DNA from 4 places in the Streptomyces sp. NPDC059668 genome. Region 2 is predicted to be linked to each of the others. Evidence: riboswitches for the same ligand, from Rfam matches in the RefSeq annotation. Region 2 holds a riboswitch; each other region holds the start of a gene.
What was found. A riboswitch is a leader RNA that binds a small molecule or an ion and turns the genes downstream of it on or off. The one in region 2 is predicted to bind cyclic di-AMP.
Positions count from the first base shown of each region.

Region 1: it holds a riboswitch for cyclic di-AMP, as region 2 does, so the genes downstream of both, ACFV2J_RS08185 (C40 family peptidase) here and ACFV2J_RS09955 (M23 family metallopeptidase) in region 2, are expected to answer to the same signal.
Region 3: it holds a riboswitch for cyclic di-AMP, as region 2 does, so the genes downstream of both, ACFV2J_RS03120 (C40 family peptidase) here and ACFV2J_RS09955 (M23 family metallopeptidase) in region 2, are expected to answer to the same signal.
Region 4: it holds a riboswitch for cyclic di-AMP, as region 2 does, so the genes downstream of both, ACFV2J_RS02645 (transglycosylase family protein) here and ACFV2J_RS09955 (M23 family metallopeptidase) in region 2, are expected to answer to the same signal.

Region 1 is NZ_JBHWEL010000007.1:67,226-71,201, forward strand. It holds gene ACFV2J_RS08175 (GNAT family N-acetyltransferase) at 1-466, shown strand, start outside; gene ACFV2J_RS08180 (hypothetical protein) at 703-1,647, shown strand; cyclic di-AMP (ydaO/yuaA leader) riboswitch at 1,883-2,058, shown strand; gene ACFV2J_RS08185 (C40 family peptidase) at 2,118-3,848, shown strand.
Region 2 is NZ_JBHWEL010000009.1:93,898-97,873, forward strand. It holds gene ACFV2J_RS09950 (M16 family metallopeptidase) at 1-1,377, shown strand, start outside; cyclic di-AMP (ydaO/yuaA leader) riboswitch at 1,639-1,801, shown strand; gene ACFV2J_RS09955 (M23 family metallopeptidase) at 1,815-2,579, shown strand; gene ACFV2J_RS09960 (GntR family transcriptional regulator) at 2,768-3,463, shown strand; gene ACFV2J_RS09965 (HPr family phosphocarrier protein) at 3,646-3,927, opposite strand.
Region 3 is NZ_JBHWEL010000002.1:143,569-147,544, reverse strand. It holds gene ACFV2J_RS03130 (LysR family transcriptional regulator) at 1-800, opposite strand, end outside; gene ACFV2J_RS03125 (LysE family translocator) at 918-1,637, shown strand; gene ACFV2J_RS03120 (C40 family peptidase) at 1,700-2,173, opposite strand; cyclic di-AMP (ydaO/yuaA leader) riboswitch at 2,177-2,362, opposite strand; gene ACFV2J_RS03115 (hypothetical protein) at 2,709-3,014, opposite strand; gene ACFV2J_RS03110 (ATP-dependent Clp protease proteolytic subunit) at 3,022-3,678, opposite strand.
Region 4 is NZ_JBHWEL010000002.1:48,818-52,793, reverse strand. It holds gene ACFV2J_RS02655 (septum formation initiator family protein) at 1-239, opposite strand, end outside; gene eno (phosphopyruvate hydratase) at 340-1,626, opposite strand; gene ACFV2J_RS02645 (transglycosylase family protein) at 1,926-2,618, opposite strand; cyclic di-AMP (ydaO/yuaA leader) riboswitch at 2,623-2,786, opposite strand; gene ACFV2J_RS02640 (transglycosylase family protein) at 2,970-3,974, opposite strand.

The DNA.
Region 1 (3,976 bases), on a different contig from region 2:
CGCCTTCGTGCTCGACGACGGGACGGGCCGGGCGGTCGGCTACGTCCTCGGCACCGCCGACACCGCGCGGTTCGCCGGCGACCTCCGCGCCGTCTGGATACCGACGGTCGCCACGCGCTATCCACGGAGCACGACGCCACCGCGCACGCCGGGCGACACGATGATCGACCTGCTGCACCGCCCCGAACGCATGGTCCTGCCCGAACTGGCCGCCCATCCCGCGCATCTGCACATCGACCTGCTCCCGGACTGGCAGCGAAGGGGCCACGGGCGGGCGTTGATGGACACCTTCCTCGACGCGCTCGCCGATCGCGGTGTCCCGGCCGTCCACCTCGGCATGGTCACCGCCAACACGTCCGCCCGCGCCTTCTACGATCGTCTCGGCTTCCACGAGATCCCCGTACCGGAACCGGGCCCCTTGACCTATCTGGGCAGGCCGACGGGCCGCGCGCGCCGCACGTCCTGAGCCGCGCGGGTCGTGGAGGTGGTGCGGGCCGTGCGGCCCGTGGGGTCGAGCCCGCGACAGGGAGAGGGCGCGGCCGGAGTCAACCTTATGAAGATCTCGTCCCTCTATACGAGGAGACGTCCTGCGGGTGGTGGGGGGAGAGGGCATTGCTTAGGGCGGTGGAAGAGCGTCGCGGCGATGTCGGCAACGGTCATGCACGGACGGCGGGGCCCGATGGGGGGCCGCCGCCGTCCGCCGTGCGCGACGGCGCACGCGGGCGGCCGGGCGGCACGCCGTACCGGCTGGTGTCGTTCGTCGGCCGCACCCTGCGCGGTGAGTGGCACGGCATCGTCGTCGAACCGTTCCGGCAACTCGTGCGGCGCGGACTGTCCGGACTCGTGCTGGCCTTCGTGGCCGCCTTCGGGGTCATCTTCTTCCACGCGATCGCCCAGCATCCGACCGGCGCCACGGTGGTGCGGCTGACCGGCGGGGTGAAGGCGTCGCTGCCGCTGCCACTGGCCCTGTTGCGCACTCCCGTGTCGCTGTACGTCCCCGCCCTCGACCTGCCGGTGTGGGCGGGCATCACTCAGCTGTTCCTCGCGTTCGCCCTCGCCGAACTCGCCCTCGGCCGGGCCCGGACCCTGGCCATCGCCTACGTCACCACGCTGGCGGGCACCCTCACCGTCCGCGTGATGATCGCGATGGGCCCGGGCTGGTGGGGTCTGGGGCTGCCCCCCGAGATCGGGCAGGTGCTGGACACCGGCCCGTCCGCCGCGGTGGTGGGCCTGTTCACCTACCTCGCGGTGGTCCGACGCGCACCCGTGGTGTTCGCGCTCACCGGGGGCTCGATGGTGTGGGAGTCGATCGTCAGACCCAATCTGGCGGGTCGGGAACACCTGATAGCCGTGGCGGCCGCGATCGTCCTGGGGCTGCTGCACGGACGCGCGCGAAGACCCTTGCGGGCCCTGGCGGTGCTGCTCGCCTCGCGCCGAGCGGACCCCGGTCCGGCCGGCGGCGGTCCGGACCCGGACCCGAACCCGGACTCGGTGGAACCGCCGGTGCCACCGTCCACGACGGGGACTCCGTCCGTGGCGGGAACAGGGTCCGTGACCGCATCGTCGGCCCGGCCCGAACCGTCGGCTCCGGCGATCCCGCCGGACCCCGCGATCCGCGCCGACGAGCCGCGTGCCCAACTGTGCTGACGCGGGCCGGGAGCCGCTCCGTGCGGCCGCACGGCTTCAGAGGCCACGACGAATCGGGCTGTGCCGCCGAGGACTTGAGCCGGTGGCCGGTGCGCAAACTCACCCGAGATCGGGAGTACGACGAAGGTCACAATTACATATCGGACACTTCGCACTTCAATCTTCACGCGAGGTACACAAGTTGGCTAAGTTGGCGCCAGGCCACACGACTTCCTCCGGCGAACCTCGCCGGGTCGCTTGGCCTCCGCCTAATCCGGTGCGGCCTCACGGCGACCGGAGCCGGGGACCCAACCGAAATTTTGGGGTGAATCGGCCCGACTGCCCCACCGGGCAGGGGCCGTAGGGCATACCTTCCGGATCTGTCCGCCCGAACCCGACAGCTAACTCGGTAGGCGGAGCACGGAAGGAGTACGTCTGCCATGGCGCCGGAACGCACCCCGGGCCCTGGAGGCAGCAGCAGCCTCCCCGGCATGCCCAGCTCCGCACCCGCGACAGTGGCCCGCTCCTCGGCGGACCTGTTCCCGCAGAGCCCCGACTCCGCCTCCCTCGCCGGAGGCGACGCTCCGAGCCGCGAAGAGGTCCAGCAGCGGATCAGCTCCCTCTACGACCGGGCCGAGGCCGCGACCGGGAACTACAACGCGACCCGCGCGATGACCACCGGTTCGCGCAGTCGCGTCAACCCGGCCCGGGACGCCGGGCGCAGGGGCGCCGACGCCGCCGGGGCCGACGTGTCGCGGCCCTGGTTCGACGTGGGCCGCGCCCGGCTGGGACCGACCGTGCCGGCCCGGCTGCCGGCCGACCGCACGCCGAAGCGCCCGGCCGAGGCGCTCCCCGCGCCCGCCGCGAAGCGCCTGGAGGGCGGCCCTGCCGCCCGCGCCCTGGAGACCGCGGCTCGCCCCGTGCCGGAGCTGACCGCCGGACCGGGAGCGGGGCCCGTGGCCGCGTTGACCGCAGGACCGGCGACAGGGTCCGTGGCGGAGCCGGCCGCCGGGCGGGCCCTCGCGGCGCTGCCGGCCGGCGGCGGGGCGCGGCAGGAGGCCGTCAAGGCGCTGCCCGCGCCGACCGCCGAGTCCGGCCACTCCTCGCTGAAGCACCGCAAGGAGCAGAACCGGCGCAAGCTCGCACTCGCCCGTGAGCTGCTGTCCCGGCACGTCGTCCAGCAGCGGAGCACCCCGGTCGCGGCGATCGAGGCGCCGCCGGTTCAGGAGGTCTGGCCCACCCCGGAGGAACAGGCCCGTCGCGAGGCCGAGGAGCAGTGGCGGCGTCAGCAGGCGGCGGGCCCGGGCATGGGCGCGTCCCTGAACACGGCCGCGCCCGCGGGCATGAGCGCGTCCGCCGGTTCGGACGCGTCCCTCGGTGCGGGCACGCCCCTCACCCCGGACATGACGTTCACCTCGGGCATGACCTTCGTCCCGGACACGGCGTTCACCCCGGAGACGACGTTCGCCCCGGGCGCGTTCACCCCGGACACCACGTTCGCGTCGGGCATGACGTTCACCTCGGACACGGCCTTCGCGTCGGGCACGGCCTACGCTCCTGAGCTGTCCTACGCACAGGACGTGGCCTACGCTCCCGGCGGGCTCCCAGTACCGGACCTGCTCGGTGCCCCGGACCTGCTCGGTGTCCCGGACCTGCCGTTCCCTCCGGAGCCCCCCGTCGCGTCGGCGACGGCGTACGTCCCCGCCATGGCCGTCGCCCCGGCCCCGTCGGTCGGGTCGGCTCCGTTCGCCCCGTCCGTCGTCCCCGACCCGTCCTTCCTCCCGGCCGCGACGGTCGACGCGGGGATGTCCGCCACCGCGGGCGCGGTCATGGGCGGCGGCGACACGTCGGGCTCGGGGTACGACATGAAGGCCGCCAAGGCGGTGGCCTTCGCCCGTGCCCAGATCGGCAGGCCGTGTGTCTGGGGCGCGGCAGGTCCGGGCTCGTACGACTGCGCGGGCCTCACCCGGGCCGCGTGGACGGTGGCCGGGGTCGCGCTCCCGCGTACCGCGCGCGACCAGGCCACGGCCACCACGCCGGTCCCGCTCACCGACATCCGCGCCGGCGACCTGATCTTCTTCTACGGGGACGTCAGTCACGTCGGCCTGTACATCGGCAACGGCATGATGATCCACGCGCCGAGCCCGGGGGCGTCCATACGCGAGGAGTCGATCTTCTACGCCGGACAGACGGCGATCCACAGCGCCGCGCGGCCCGCGTAAGGGGCCGAGCGGGATCGCGCAGGGCCGGCGTCCCACGGCCGCCGGCGCGGGTGCCGAGGCGGCCGGTACCGCAAGCCCGTCCGACGCCCGTGCCGACCCGGCACGGGCACCGGGCCGCTGCCCAGGGG
Region 2 (3,976 bases):
GCCACCATGGACTTCCACCCGCAGCCCCAGGCCGGTCGGCCCAAGCCCTGGGCCTTCCCCGCCCCCGAGCGCGGCACGCTGGACAACGGCCTGACGCTGCTGCACTGCGACCGGCCGGGCCAGCAGGTCGTGGCCGTCGAGGTGCTGCTCGCCGCGCCGCTGGAGGCCGAGCCGGCCGGACTCGACGGCATCGCCACGATCATGGCGCGCGCGTTCTCCGAGGGCACCGACAAGCTCTCCGCCGAGGAGTTCGCCGCCGAGCTGGAGCGCTGTGGCGCCACCCTGGACGCGCACGCCGACCACCCCGGTGTACGCCTCTCCCTCGAAGTGCCCGTCTCGCGCCTCCCCAAGGCGCTCGGTCTGCTCGCCGACGCCCTGAGGGCACCGGCGTTCGCGGAGAGCGAGATCGAGCGGCTGGTGCGCAATCGGCTCGACGAGATCCCGCACGAGAGCGCGAACCCGGCCCGCCGTGCCGCCAAGGAGCTCTCCAAGGAGCTGTTCCCGGTGACCTCGCGGATGTCCCGTCCCCGGCAGGGCACCGAGGAGACCGTGCGGAAGATCGACGCGGCGGGCGTCCGCGCCTTCTACGACCGGCACGTGCGCCCGGCCACGTCCACCGCCGTGATCGTCGGCGACCTCACCGGCGTGGACCTCGACGGGCTGCTCGCCGAGACGCTCGGCGCCTGGACCGGTTCCTCCGCCGAGCCGCGTCCGGTACCGCCGGTCACCGCCGACGACACCGGCCGCGTGATCATCGTGGACCGCCCCGGCGCGGTCCAGACGCAGCTGCTGATCGGCCGTGTCGGCTCGGACCGGCACGACCGGGTCTGGCCCGCCCAGGTGCTCGGCACGTACTGCCTCGGCGGCACCCTCACCTCGCGCCTGGACCGGGTGCTGCGTGAGGAGAAGGGCTACACCTACGGGGTGCGGGCCTTCGGTCAGGTGATGCGTTCCGCCCCGGACGGCACGGGTATCGCGATGCTCGCCATCAGCGGCTCCGTGGACACCCCGAACACCGGGCCGGCGCTGGACGATCTCTGGAAGGTGCTGCGCACCCTCGCCGCGGACGGTCTGACGGACGCCGAACGGGACGTCGCCGTGCAGAACCTGGTGGGTGTGGCGCCCCTCAAGTTCGAGACCGCGGCGGCCGTCGCGGGCACCCTCGCCGACCAGGTCGAGCAGTACCTGCCGGACGACTACCAGGCGACGCTGTATCAGCAGCTCGCCGCGACCGGCACCGTGGAGGCCACCGCGGCGGCGGTGAGCGCCTTCCCGGTGGACCGTCTGGTCACCGTCCTGGTGGGCGACGCCGCGCAGATCGAGGAGCCCGTCAAGGCGCTCGGTATCGGTGAAGTGACCGTCGTGGCCGCGGAGTAGAAGCCGGACGGAGAGCGCGGCAAAGAACGCGCCAGGGAACGCGGCGGAAAACGCACGTCCCAGGGGGCCCGGGTGACCGAAGAGTCGCCCGGGTCCCCTTTTGCCCGGACAACATCCTCAATTTGTCCGTATTGATGGGGTGGTTGCCTTTCTGCCCTGTGGCATGCACTACAAAAACCGTGATCCGTTTGTTGATTGAAAGTCGGCCCCCTTAGCGTCGGTCCGGCTGTTCGTCAGGCAGTGCGCCGCGTCCGCGGCACCGGACAGTCATCGCCGAGTCCCCGTACGGCGCGAGCCAGGGGAGCCGGGGACCCGTACGCAGTCCCTGGGGTGAATCGGACCCCCCTCCCCGTGAGGGCGTCCGTAGGAGACCTTCCTGCTCCGAACCCGTCAGCTAACCCGGTAGGCGAGAGGGAAGGAAAGGACCAAGCCCCTTCATGGCGTTCACCTGTGGCACCGGGAAACACCGTCGTCCGAGCCGCGTGAAGCGCACCACCTCGAACGCCGTCGGCGTCGCGGCGCTCACCACCACCGGTGTCATCGGAACCCTGGCCGCCCCGGCCTTCGCCGCGGACAGCTCCGTCGAGCAGACCGGGCTGACCCAGGCCGTCACCATCGGCGACACGGTCGCCGCCCAGATCGACGCGCAGGCCGCCGCGCAGCAGCGCGCCGCCGACGAGGCCGCCGCCCGCCGGCAGGCCGAACAGGCCGCGCGCAAGCGGGCCGTCGAGGAGGCCGAGAAGGAGCGCGAGGCCAAGGAGCGCGCCGCCCGCGCCGCCGAGCGCAAGCGCCTCAACACCTTCGTCCTGCCGATCCCCGGCTCGTACGTCTCCACCGGCTACAAGGCCGGCGGCAGCCTCTGGTCCTCCGGCAGTCACACCGGCGTGGACTTCCACGCGGCGTCCGGCACCCCGGTCCACGCGGTCGGCTCGGGCACGGTCGTCACGGCCGGCTGGGGCGGCGCCTACGGCAACCAGGTCGTCCTGCGGATGCACGACGGCACGTACACGATGTACGGCCACCTGTCGTCCATCGGTGTCGCCGTCGGCCAGACCGTCACGCCCGGCGACCGGCTGGGCCTCTCCGGGGCCACCGGGAACACCACCGGGCCCCACCTCCACTTCGAGGCCCGCACCACGGCGGAGTACGGCTCCGACATCGACCCGGTCGCCTACCTCCGCTCGCACGGCGTGAACGTCTGACGCCCGGCGTCCCCGCTTTCGAAGCCCCGGCTCACCCGAGCCGGGGCTTCGTCGTTTCGAACGGCTGTCTGTCCAAAAAATATCCATGGATTCCGGCCCGCCATCGGAAATTCCGGCTCGCTGCAATAGAGTCGCCGAACGAGCGTCAATCGACCGCGTTTCGCGGGGATTAAGGCGGAGGTCGGGTCATGCGCATTCCCGCGCACTCGGTATGCACGGCGATCCGCGACGACATCGTCGCGGGTGTCTACGAGCGCGGCGGCCGGCTCACCGAGGAACTGCTCGCCCGCCGCTACGGCGTCTCGCGCGTCCCGGTGCGCGAGGCCCTGCGCACCCTGGAGGCCGAGGGGTTCGTCGTCACCCGCCGGCACGCGGGCGCGTGCGTGGCGGAGCCCACCGAGCAGGAGGCCGCGGACCTGCTGGAGATGCGCATGCTCCTGGAGCCGCTGGGGGCGTCCCGGGCCGCCCAGCGGCGCACCGAGGCCCACCTCAAGGTGCTGCGAGGCCTGGTCAGGCTGGGTCAGGAACGCTCCAGGAGGGGGAACAGCGAGGATCTGCGCTCCCTGGGCGGCTGGTTCCACGAGACGCTCGCGCAGGCTTCCGGGAGTCCCGCGCTGACGTCCACGCTGGCCCAGCTGCGGCACAAGATCGCCTGGATGTACACGGTCGAGGCGCCCGCCGACCCGGTGGAGTCCTGGGCGGAGCACGGCGGCATCGTGGACGCGGTGGCGCGCGGCGACGGTGAGCGGGCCCGGACCGTCACGGCGCTGCACACCGAGCGCGCGACGGCCGCGCACCGGCTGAGGTTTCCCGGTGGGGGAGATCGCCCGGACCGTGTGAGGACTTCGCAACATCCCGTAAACATGACGGGCCTGCGTCATTAACACGGGGGCCGTATACAAAGAGAGGTAATTCGCGGGGGATTATTTCTGCTGCCCGCAATTCGAAAAAAAGAAGGGCCCGCCCGTTTTTTTCGGGCGAGCCCTTCGAAATGCGTACGAGGCGAAGTCCTTCGGTGTGAAAGGCCTTCACCGCCGCCTGTGGGGAACCCCGTGAGGGGGATTCCTCAGACGGTCTCGGGAAGCTCTTCGAGGCCTTCCGCCACCAGCTTCGCCAGCCGGTCGAGGGCGGCGTCCGCGCCCTCGGCCTCCGAGGCGAGGACGACCTCCTCGCCGCCCTGGGCGCCCAGGCCGAGGACCGCCAGCATGGAGGCCGCGTTGACGGGACTGCCGTCCGCCTTGGCGATCGTCACGGGGATGCCGGAGGCCGTGGCCGCCCGGACGAAGATGGAGGCGGGACGGGCGTGGAGGCCCTCGGCCCAGCCGACGTTGACGCGGCGCTCAGCCATGTGATGCTGCCCTTCAGGGGTTCAGGGTTGTCTAGACCAGTGTTCCATA
Region 3 (3,976 bases), on a different contig from region 2:
GGTTCCAGCAGCCGCAGCCCCACCGGGGTGGCCGCCGTCCTGGCCACCATCTCCGGCACCACCGCGACCCCGAGCCCCGCGCTGACCAGCGCGCACACCAGGGCGTATCCGGGGCTCTCGACCCGTACCGCCGGGGTGGCCCCGACCCGGGCCAGCGCGGCCTCCACGCCCTGCCGCGGCGGATGGTCCGGGGCCATGCTGATCAGCGGCTGGCCGGCGAGTCCGGAGAGCGGCAGCCGGGCCGCACCGTCCGCGAGGACGTGTCCCGGGGCGGTCACGAGCACCAGTTCCTCGACCAGTACCGGCTCCGCACGCACCGACGAGGGGAGGGGCACCGGGTCCGCGGGCTCGTAGGTGTGCGTCAGCGCGAGGTCGACCTCGCCGGCCGCGACCGCCGCGACACCGTCCGGGGGCTCGTAGTTCGCGACCGTGAGTTCCACGTCGGGGTGGGCCCGGCGAAAGGCGCTGAGCACCGGTGGCAGCAGATGGATGCCCGCCGTCTGGAAGGTGCCGAGCCGCAGGGTGCCGCCCGACAGGCCGGTCAGCCGGGCCAGTTCGTGCCGGGCCCGCTCCATCTCGTCGAGCACCCGCCGCGCCCGCGCCACGAGCAGCTCGCCGGCGTCCGTGAGCCGCGTCCCGCGATGGGAGCGGACCAGCAGGAGCGCGCCCGCCTCCCGTTCGAGCTTGGCGAGCTGCTGGGAGAGGGCGGGCGGGCTGTAACCGAGGCGTTCGGCCGCCCGGGTGATGGATCCCGCCTCGGCCACCGCCACCAGGGCCGCCAGCCGTGTCGGGTCGTACATCGGACGGCTCCCGGGTCCGGGGACCCCGCGGCGGGGCCGGGTCCAAAGGATTGCTTAAGACGGACCCAGGATATTCGACATACCTGCTGAAGGCCCGGGCCGGGCAGCCTGGGGGCCATGGACGCACAGCTCATCGCCTTCACCGGAGTGGCCGCGGGGATGGTCGCCATGCCCGGTGCGGACTTCACCGTCGTCGTACGCAACGCCCTCGTCTCGCGCCGGGCCGGGGTGGCGTGCGCGCTCGGGGTCGCGGGCGGGCTGCTCCTGCACACGGCGCTGGCCGTCGCCGGAGTCGCCGCCGTCCTCACGGCCGTGCCCGCGCTGTTCCGGATGCTTCAGCTCCTCGGCGGCGGCTACGTCCTGTACCTCGGGGTACGGACCCTGGGCGGCCTGCGACGGCGAGAGCGGGACCCGGGGCCGGACGGTCGGCCGGACCGGGCCGGAGCGCGGGAGCGGGGGCGCTCGGCGGTGTCCGGCGGGCCGCTGTCCGGTGATCCGATTCCCGGTGATCCGATTCCCGGCGTGCCGCGGGACGGGAGCCGTCCGCTGCGGCAGGGCTTCGTCACCAACGCGCTCAACCCGAAGGCACCGATCACCTTCCTGAGCCTGCTGCCGCAGTTCGTGCCCGCGGGCAGCCCCGCGATGCCCCGCACCCTGGTGCTGGCCCTGATCGTGGTGGCCCTCGCCCTGGTGTGGTTCCCGGCGGTCGCCCTGCTGGTCGACCGGCTCGGCCGATGGCTGCGCGGGCCGCGCGCCGCCCGCGCCGTGGAGGCGTTCACCGGGAGCGCGCTCACGGTGCTGGGCGTGGTGCTCCTCCTGGAGCCCCTGACGGCCTGAGGGACCCCGGGGCTCCTGCCCTGGGGGGCGGCGGCCCGGCGCCGCCGCTCCCCCCGGACAGGTCAGCTGACCCGGCCGTACCAGACGCTCTTCGTCCAGATCTTCTGGAGCTTCACGACTTCCCCGGTCTTCGGGGAGTGCCAGATCTTTCCCTTCCCGGCGTAGATGCCGACGTGGTACACGTTCCGGCCCGAGTGGAAGAACACGAGGTCACCGGCCTTGCGGTGCGAGGCGGAGATGTGGTGGCTCTTGTTGTACTGCCCCGCGGCCGTACGAGGCAGCTTCTTGCCCGCCTTCTTGTACGAGTACAGCGTGAGCCCGGAGCAGTCGAAGCGGCGCGGCCCGGTGGCGCCGTACTTGTACGGGGCCCCCTTCTTGGATGCCGCGACCTGGAGTGCCCTCGTCGCCGGCGTGGCCGCCTCGGCGTCGGACGCGACGCCCGGGACCACCAGGCTGCCGCCCACGGCGGCGATGGTCAGAGCCGAGGCCGTACCGGCCCGGGTCAGCAGCGACGGGACACGATTGAGCGCAGTCATGCGCAACCCTTCGTCAACCGCCTGTGAAGGATGACCTGTCGGATTCGGGCTGGCGAAGTAGCCCGGCCGCTTACGCGGCTTCACCCCAAGGACCGCCCGGATCTCTCCGGCGGCCCGTCTTGCTGGGTCCTCCACTCCTGCCGATGCACATCTGTCGACCGGTCATCCGGGCGGCGGCAGGACTCGGCGTCCGCCCGGACCGCCCCGCCGGTGTGGCGGGGGCTTGTCGTCGGAAGGGATCTTCACGCATGGATGTCGGAAAATCCGAGCGGAACCGATGATTTGTGGGGTTACTCACCACTCACCCGTTCGGGTGGACACTCCTCTGTTCGAGGGGTGTTGGGGACACCGGCAACGCTCTTACCAGCAACGGAGCGTCCCGTTCAGCCCTTTGGCCACGCGTGTTGCGCAACTTCCGGGGCCACCCGAAAGGACGCGCGTCTACGCCGTTGGGGGGTACGCCGACTGGTCCGTTTGAAACCCGGGCCGGTCGCTCGGCGGAACGGAGCGAGCGACGGCCCGGGGTTCGGGGGCGTCAACTGCCGGAGTCGGGCGGCAGGGTGACGCGGGCGGCCCGCCGCTCCCCGTCGAGGACGCGCAGGGCCTGTGCGAGGGTCGGTGCGTGCACCTCGCTCTCGCCCCGCTGGTGCATCAGGGCCAGGGCGTCACGCAGCGCGGTCGCCTTGCCGACGAGTGCCTGGGCGGCGCGCAGCCCGCGATAGGTGTCTCCCGGGTGGGCCGGGTTGATGCGGCCGACCAGGTCGACCACGTCGAGGTAACGGTCAATCAGCTCGGCCTCGGCGTGCGTCAGTGCGGGCAGTGGGGGCAGTTCGGGCACCATCGGCGGATCACCTCGCGTCGGGTGTGGCGTTCCCCGCACCGGGCGTGGTGCGCGAGTTCTTGCGGCTCGGGATGATCCCGTCCACCAGTCCGTACGCCAGCGCGGCCTGCGCGTCCAGAATCGTGTCCCGCTCGATGTCGGCGGCGACTTGTTCGGGATTTTGCCCCGTATGCCGTACGAGCATGTCCTCCAGCAGCTTCCGGGTGCGCGTCAACTCCGCTGCCTGGAGGGCCAGATCGCCGACCTGGCCCTCGATCGGGCCGGGCAGCGAGGGCTGACGGATCGACACCCGGGCTCCCGGCAGGGCGAATCGCTTGCCCGGGGTGCCGCCGGCCAGCAGGACGGCGGCGACCGAAGCGGCCTGCCCCAGGCACACGGTCTCCACGTCGCAGGTGACGAACCGCATCGTGTCGTAGATGGCCGTCATCGCGCTGAACGAGCCGCCGGGGGAGTTGACGTAGAGCGCGATGTCCCGCTCGGGGGCCTGGTGTTCGAGGTGCATGAACTGGGCCGTCACGTCGTTCGCCGACGTGTCGTCGATCGTCGTCCCGAGGAACACGATGCGCTCGTCGAGCAGCTTGGAGTACGGGTCGAGGGTCCGGTGTCCCGCGGTCGTGCGCTCGGTGAACTCGGGCAGGACATGACGGGCGGACGGTTCGTACATGACTGGCGCCTCCTCCGGGCGACTCCCCTGTGAGCCACCTCTGTGAAAAACGTACAGGACGTACAGATCCCGTTCCCAGGGAATCGGCCGACAGCGAAGAACTCCATGTGAGACGGGGGGCCCGGAGAAGGGGAGCGCGCGGAAAGGGGGACAGCAGGGACAGCAGGAGGGGAGCGGGTTGCTCCGAGGGGACGACGCGGGCGCTGCGGGCCGGACGCGGGGGCATCGCCCCGCGGCGGAGGGTGCCGTCGCTCCCGGCCGAGCAGGCGGGACTCGTCCGTTTCGGGAGAGCGTCAGG
Region 4 (3,976 bases), on a different contig from region 2:
TCCTGCTGCCGCTGAAGGTCGGCGATCTCGGCGCGCTGGGACACGTACTGCCTTATCGGGTACGCGAGGGCCACGATCAGGGAGCAGACGACGAGTGCCAGCAGCGCGGCCCGGCCGGTCAGCCGCGAGCGCCGGGCCTGACGCCTGGTCTGGGAGCGGTAGACCCGGGCCGCCGTCTGCTCGCCGAGCAGCCGCAGCCGGGTCGCGGTGGAGAACCGGTCCCGGTCCTTCACGGCCATGTCCCCGCCTCCCCTTCACACGTGCGGACGTCCCCGCACACGGTACGGGACCGGGTACGGGGACGTACGTGCGACTGGCTAAGGCTTAACCCTGCCGGGGTCAGCCCTTGAAGCGCGGGAAGGCCGAGCGGCCCGCGTACACCGCGGCGTCGTCGAGGATCTCCTCGATGCGCAGCAGCTGGTTGTACTTGGCGACGCGGTCCGAGCGGGCCGGGGCGCCGGTCTTGATCTGGCCGCAGTTCACCGCGACGGCGAGGTCGGCGATGGTGACGTCCTCGGTCTCACCGGAGCGGTGGGACATCATGCACTTGAAGCCGTTGCGCTGGGCCATCTCGACGGCGTCCAGGGTCTCGGTCAGCGAGCCGATCTGGTTCACCTTGACGAGCAGGGCGTTCGCGGAGCCCTCCTCGATGCCGCGGGCGAGGCGCTCGGGGTTGGTGACGAAGAGGTCGTCGCCGACGATCTGGACCTTGTCGCCCAGCTTCTGGGTGATGACGTTCCAGCCGGCCCAGTCGTCCTCGTACAGCGGGTCCTCGATGGAGACGAGCGGGTAGGCCGCCACGAGCTCCTCGTAGTACTCCGTCATCTCGGCGGCCGAGCGGGACTTGCCCTCGAACTCGTACTTGCCGTCCTTGTAGAACTCGGACGCGGCGACGTCGAGGGCGAGCGCGATCTGCTCGCCGGGGACGTAACCGGCCTGCTTGATGGCCTCGATGATGAGGTCGAGCGCGGCGCGGTTCGACTCCAGGTTCGGGGCGAAGCCGCCCTCGTCGCCGAGGCCGGTGGACAGGCCCTTGGTCTTCAGGACGGACTTGAGGGTGTGGTAGACCTCGGCACCCCAGCGCAGCGCCTCGGAGAAGGACTCCGCGCCGATCGGGGCGATCATGAACTCCTGGATGTCCACGTTCGAGTCGGCGTGCGAGCCGCCGTTCAGGATGTTCATCATGGGAACGGGCAGCAGGTGCGCGTTCGGGCCGCCCAGGTAGCGGAAGAGCGGGAGGTCGGACGCCTCGGAGGCGGCGTGCGCGACGGCCAGCGAGACGCCGAGGATGGCGTTGGCGCCCAGCGAGCCCTTGTTGTCGGTGGCGTCCAGGTCGAACATGGCCTGGTCGATCAGGCGCTGCTCGGTGGCGTCGTAGCCGACGAGCTCCGGGCCGATCTGCTCGATGACGGCGAGGACGGCCTTCTCGACACCCTTGCCGTGGTAGCGGTTGGGGTCACCGTCACGCAGCTCGATGGCCTCGAAGGCACCCGTGGAGGCGCCGGACGGGACGGCGGCACGACCCGTGCTGCCGTCGTCGAGGCCGACCTCGACCTCGACCGTGGGGTTGCCTCGGGAGTCCAGGATTTCCCGGGCTACGACGACGTCGATGGACGGCACGAGCATCTCCTTCTGGGATGTGACGCGGGTACGCGGGCCGGCGGGGCCCGCACTGCACGGGGCCGCGTTCGGCTCCGCGGGATGAGCCTAACCGGCTCGGAGCGATCGGCCAGCCGCTCGACCACCCCTTGAGCAGAACTGAGGGTAAATATTGTTCCCCTTCGAAACAAAAACCCCCGCTCCGGTGCGTACGGGGGAAGACGCACCGGAGCGGGGAGCCCGTGGGGACGGGGGTGGACCCTCATCGGGTCTCCGGCGTGCAGGCCCCTCCTACGAGAGGCCTGCCGTCCGAGAGGCCCGTCACCTCAGCTGAGGTGGAGCTGCTGACCCGGGTAGATGAAGTCCGCGTCGTCGACGATGTCCTTGTTCAGCTTGAACAGCTGCTGCCAGCCGCCCTTGACCTTCTTCTTCTCCGCGATCGAGCTGAGGGTGTCGCCCTTGACGACCTTGTACTCGCCGTCGCCCTTCTTGACCTTCTTGCCGGTCGGGGTGGAGACGGTCTTCTTCTGGGCCGCCGGGCGCTCGGACGAACGGGAGGCCGCGGTGTCCGTCGACCGGGTACCGGTGCTCTGCGTGCCGCTGGAGGTGGACGGCTTGGCGGGGGTGGTCGTGCCACCGGTGTACGCGGCGCCGGACAGGCCCGTGCCGCAGGTCGGCCAGGCACCCTTGCCCTGCGCGGCGAGGACCTTCTCGCCGATGGTGATCTGCTGCGACTTGGAGGCCTTGTCGGCGGTGGAGGCGTAGGCGGTGCCGCCGTACGCGGCCCAGGTGGAGGCCGAGAACTGCAGGCCGCCGTAGTAGCCGTTGCCGGTGTTGATCGACCAGTTGCCGCCGGACTCGCACTGGGCGACGGAGTCCCACTCCGAGGCGGTGGCGGCGGAGGCGCTGCCGGTCGCCATCAGCGGAGCGGCGATGGCGACGCCGGTGACACCGGCGAGCGTGGCGACACGGGTGGCCTTGGACGGACGGCGGTGCTTGCCCTTGCTGGAAAACAGCATCGAGTGATCCCCTCACCGACGCCTGCGAGGTGAGCTGTCGGGTTCGGGCGGGTGAGTGCCCGGCCGTGCGCTCTCGGCGCACGTCTTCACCCCAAGCCGCTCCCGGTCAACTACCGGGCGCGGCGCTTACCTTGGGTCCCCCGCTCCTGCCTACGGCGCTTGACGCGTCGACTGTTCCCGTACGGCCGCTGGCAGGATTCGGCGTTGCGACCGTCGGGGCCCGCTGTGGCGAGCGGTGATGACCGTAAGCAGTCGATCGGTCGAATTTCAAAGACGATCAGGGCCTTTGAGATCCATCTCTCACTTGCGCCAAACCGGACATTACACGGCGAACCATGACGTGAACTCCCGCTACTTTTCGCCCGGTTCGGCATCAACTGCAAGGCTCTGACCGGGGAGAATGAGGTCCGGGTCGGCACCGACCGTCTTCTCGTTCCCGGCGTACAGCCCGGCCCATCCGCCTTCGAGGTCAAGGGCGTCGGCGATGGTCGAGAGGCTGTCTCCGGTGCGGACGACGTACGAGCCGTCGACGACGGCGCGCGAGGCGCCGGAGTCGCGTGAGGCGTGCCGGCCGGAGGAGTCGTCGCCGCGGCCGTCCACCGTGTCGTCGGTGGAGCTCTCGGCGGCACCGTCACCGCGGTGGCGCCCGGCTCCGGTCGTCGCCCCCTCGGAGGCCGCCGAAGCGTCGCCGCTCCGGCCCGAGTTGCCCGGTTCGCCACCCTTCGTCGACCTCGTGCCCTCGCTGTCCGTCTCCCGAGCGCTGCCGGACTCCTCGTCCGAGGAGGTGTCCGACTTCGTCCGGTTCCCGGTCCCGTCCGAGGACGAATCGGTCGATGACGATTCGGACCGGGAGGAGTCGGACGGAGAGACACCGATCCCCAGCGAGCCCGTCAGGGAGCCGGACCCATCGGTCGAAGAGGATGAATCGGATGAACTGGACGAGTCGCCGGCCACGCCCGTGTCGACCGAGACCTCGCCCGAGCTCTTGCTGAGCCCGGAGAGCGGACCGCAGGTCGGCCAGGCGGCGAGGCCCTGGTCGGCCAGGACCTTCTCGGCGACGGCTATCTGCTGCGACCGGCTGGCCTCGTCGGCGCTCGGCGCGTACATGCGGCCGCCGTATCTCTGCCAGTTCTCCTGCGTCAACTGCAGCCCGCCGTAGTACCCGTTGCCCCCGTCGGCGCTCCACTGACCGCCGCTCTCGCACTCGGCGACCCGGTCCCACGTGGTGCCGTCCGCAGCGGACGCGCCGGCGGCACCGAGCAACGGGATGGCGATGGCCGATCCGGTCACCCCTGCCGCGACGATGAGGGCCGGAGCCTGACGGGGGCGACGATGGCGGCCGTTCCCGGAGAGCATGC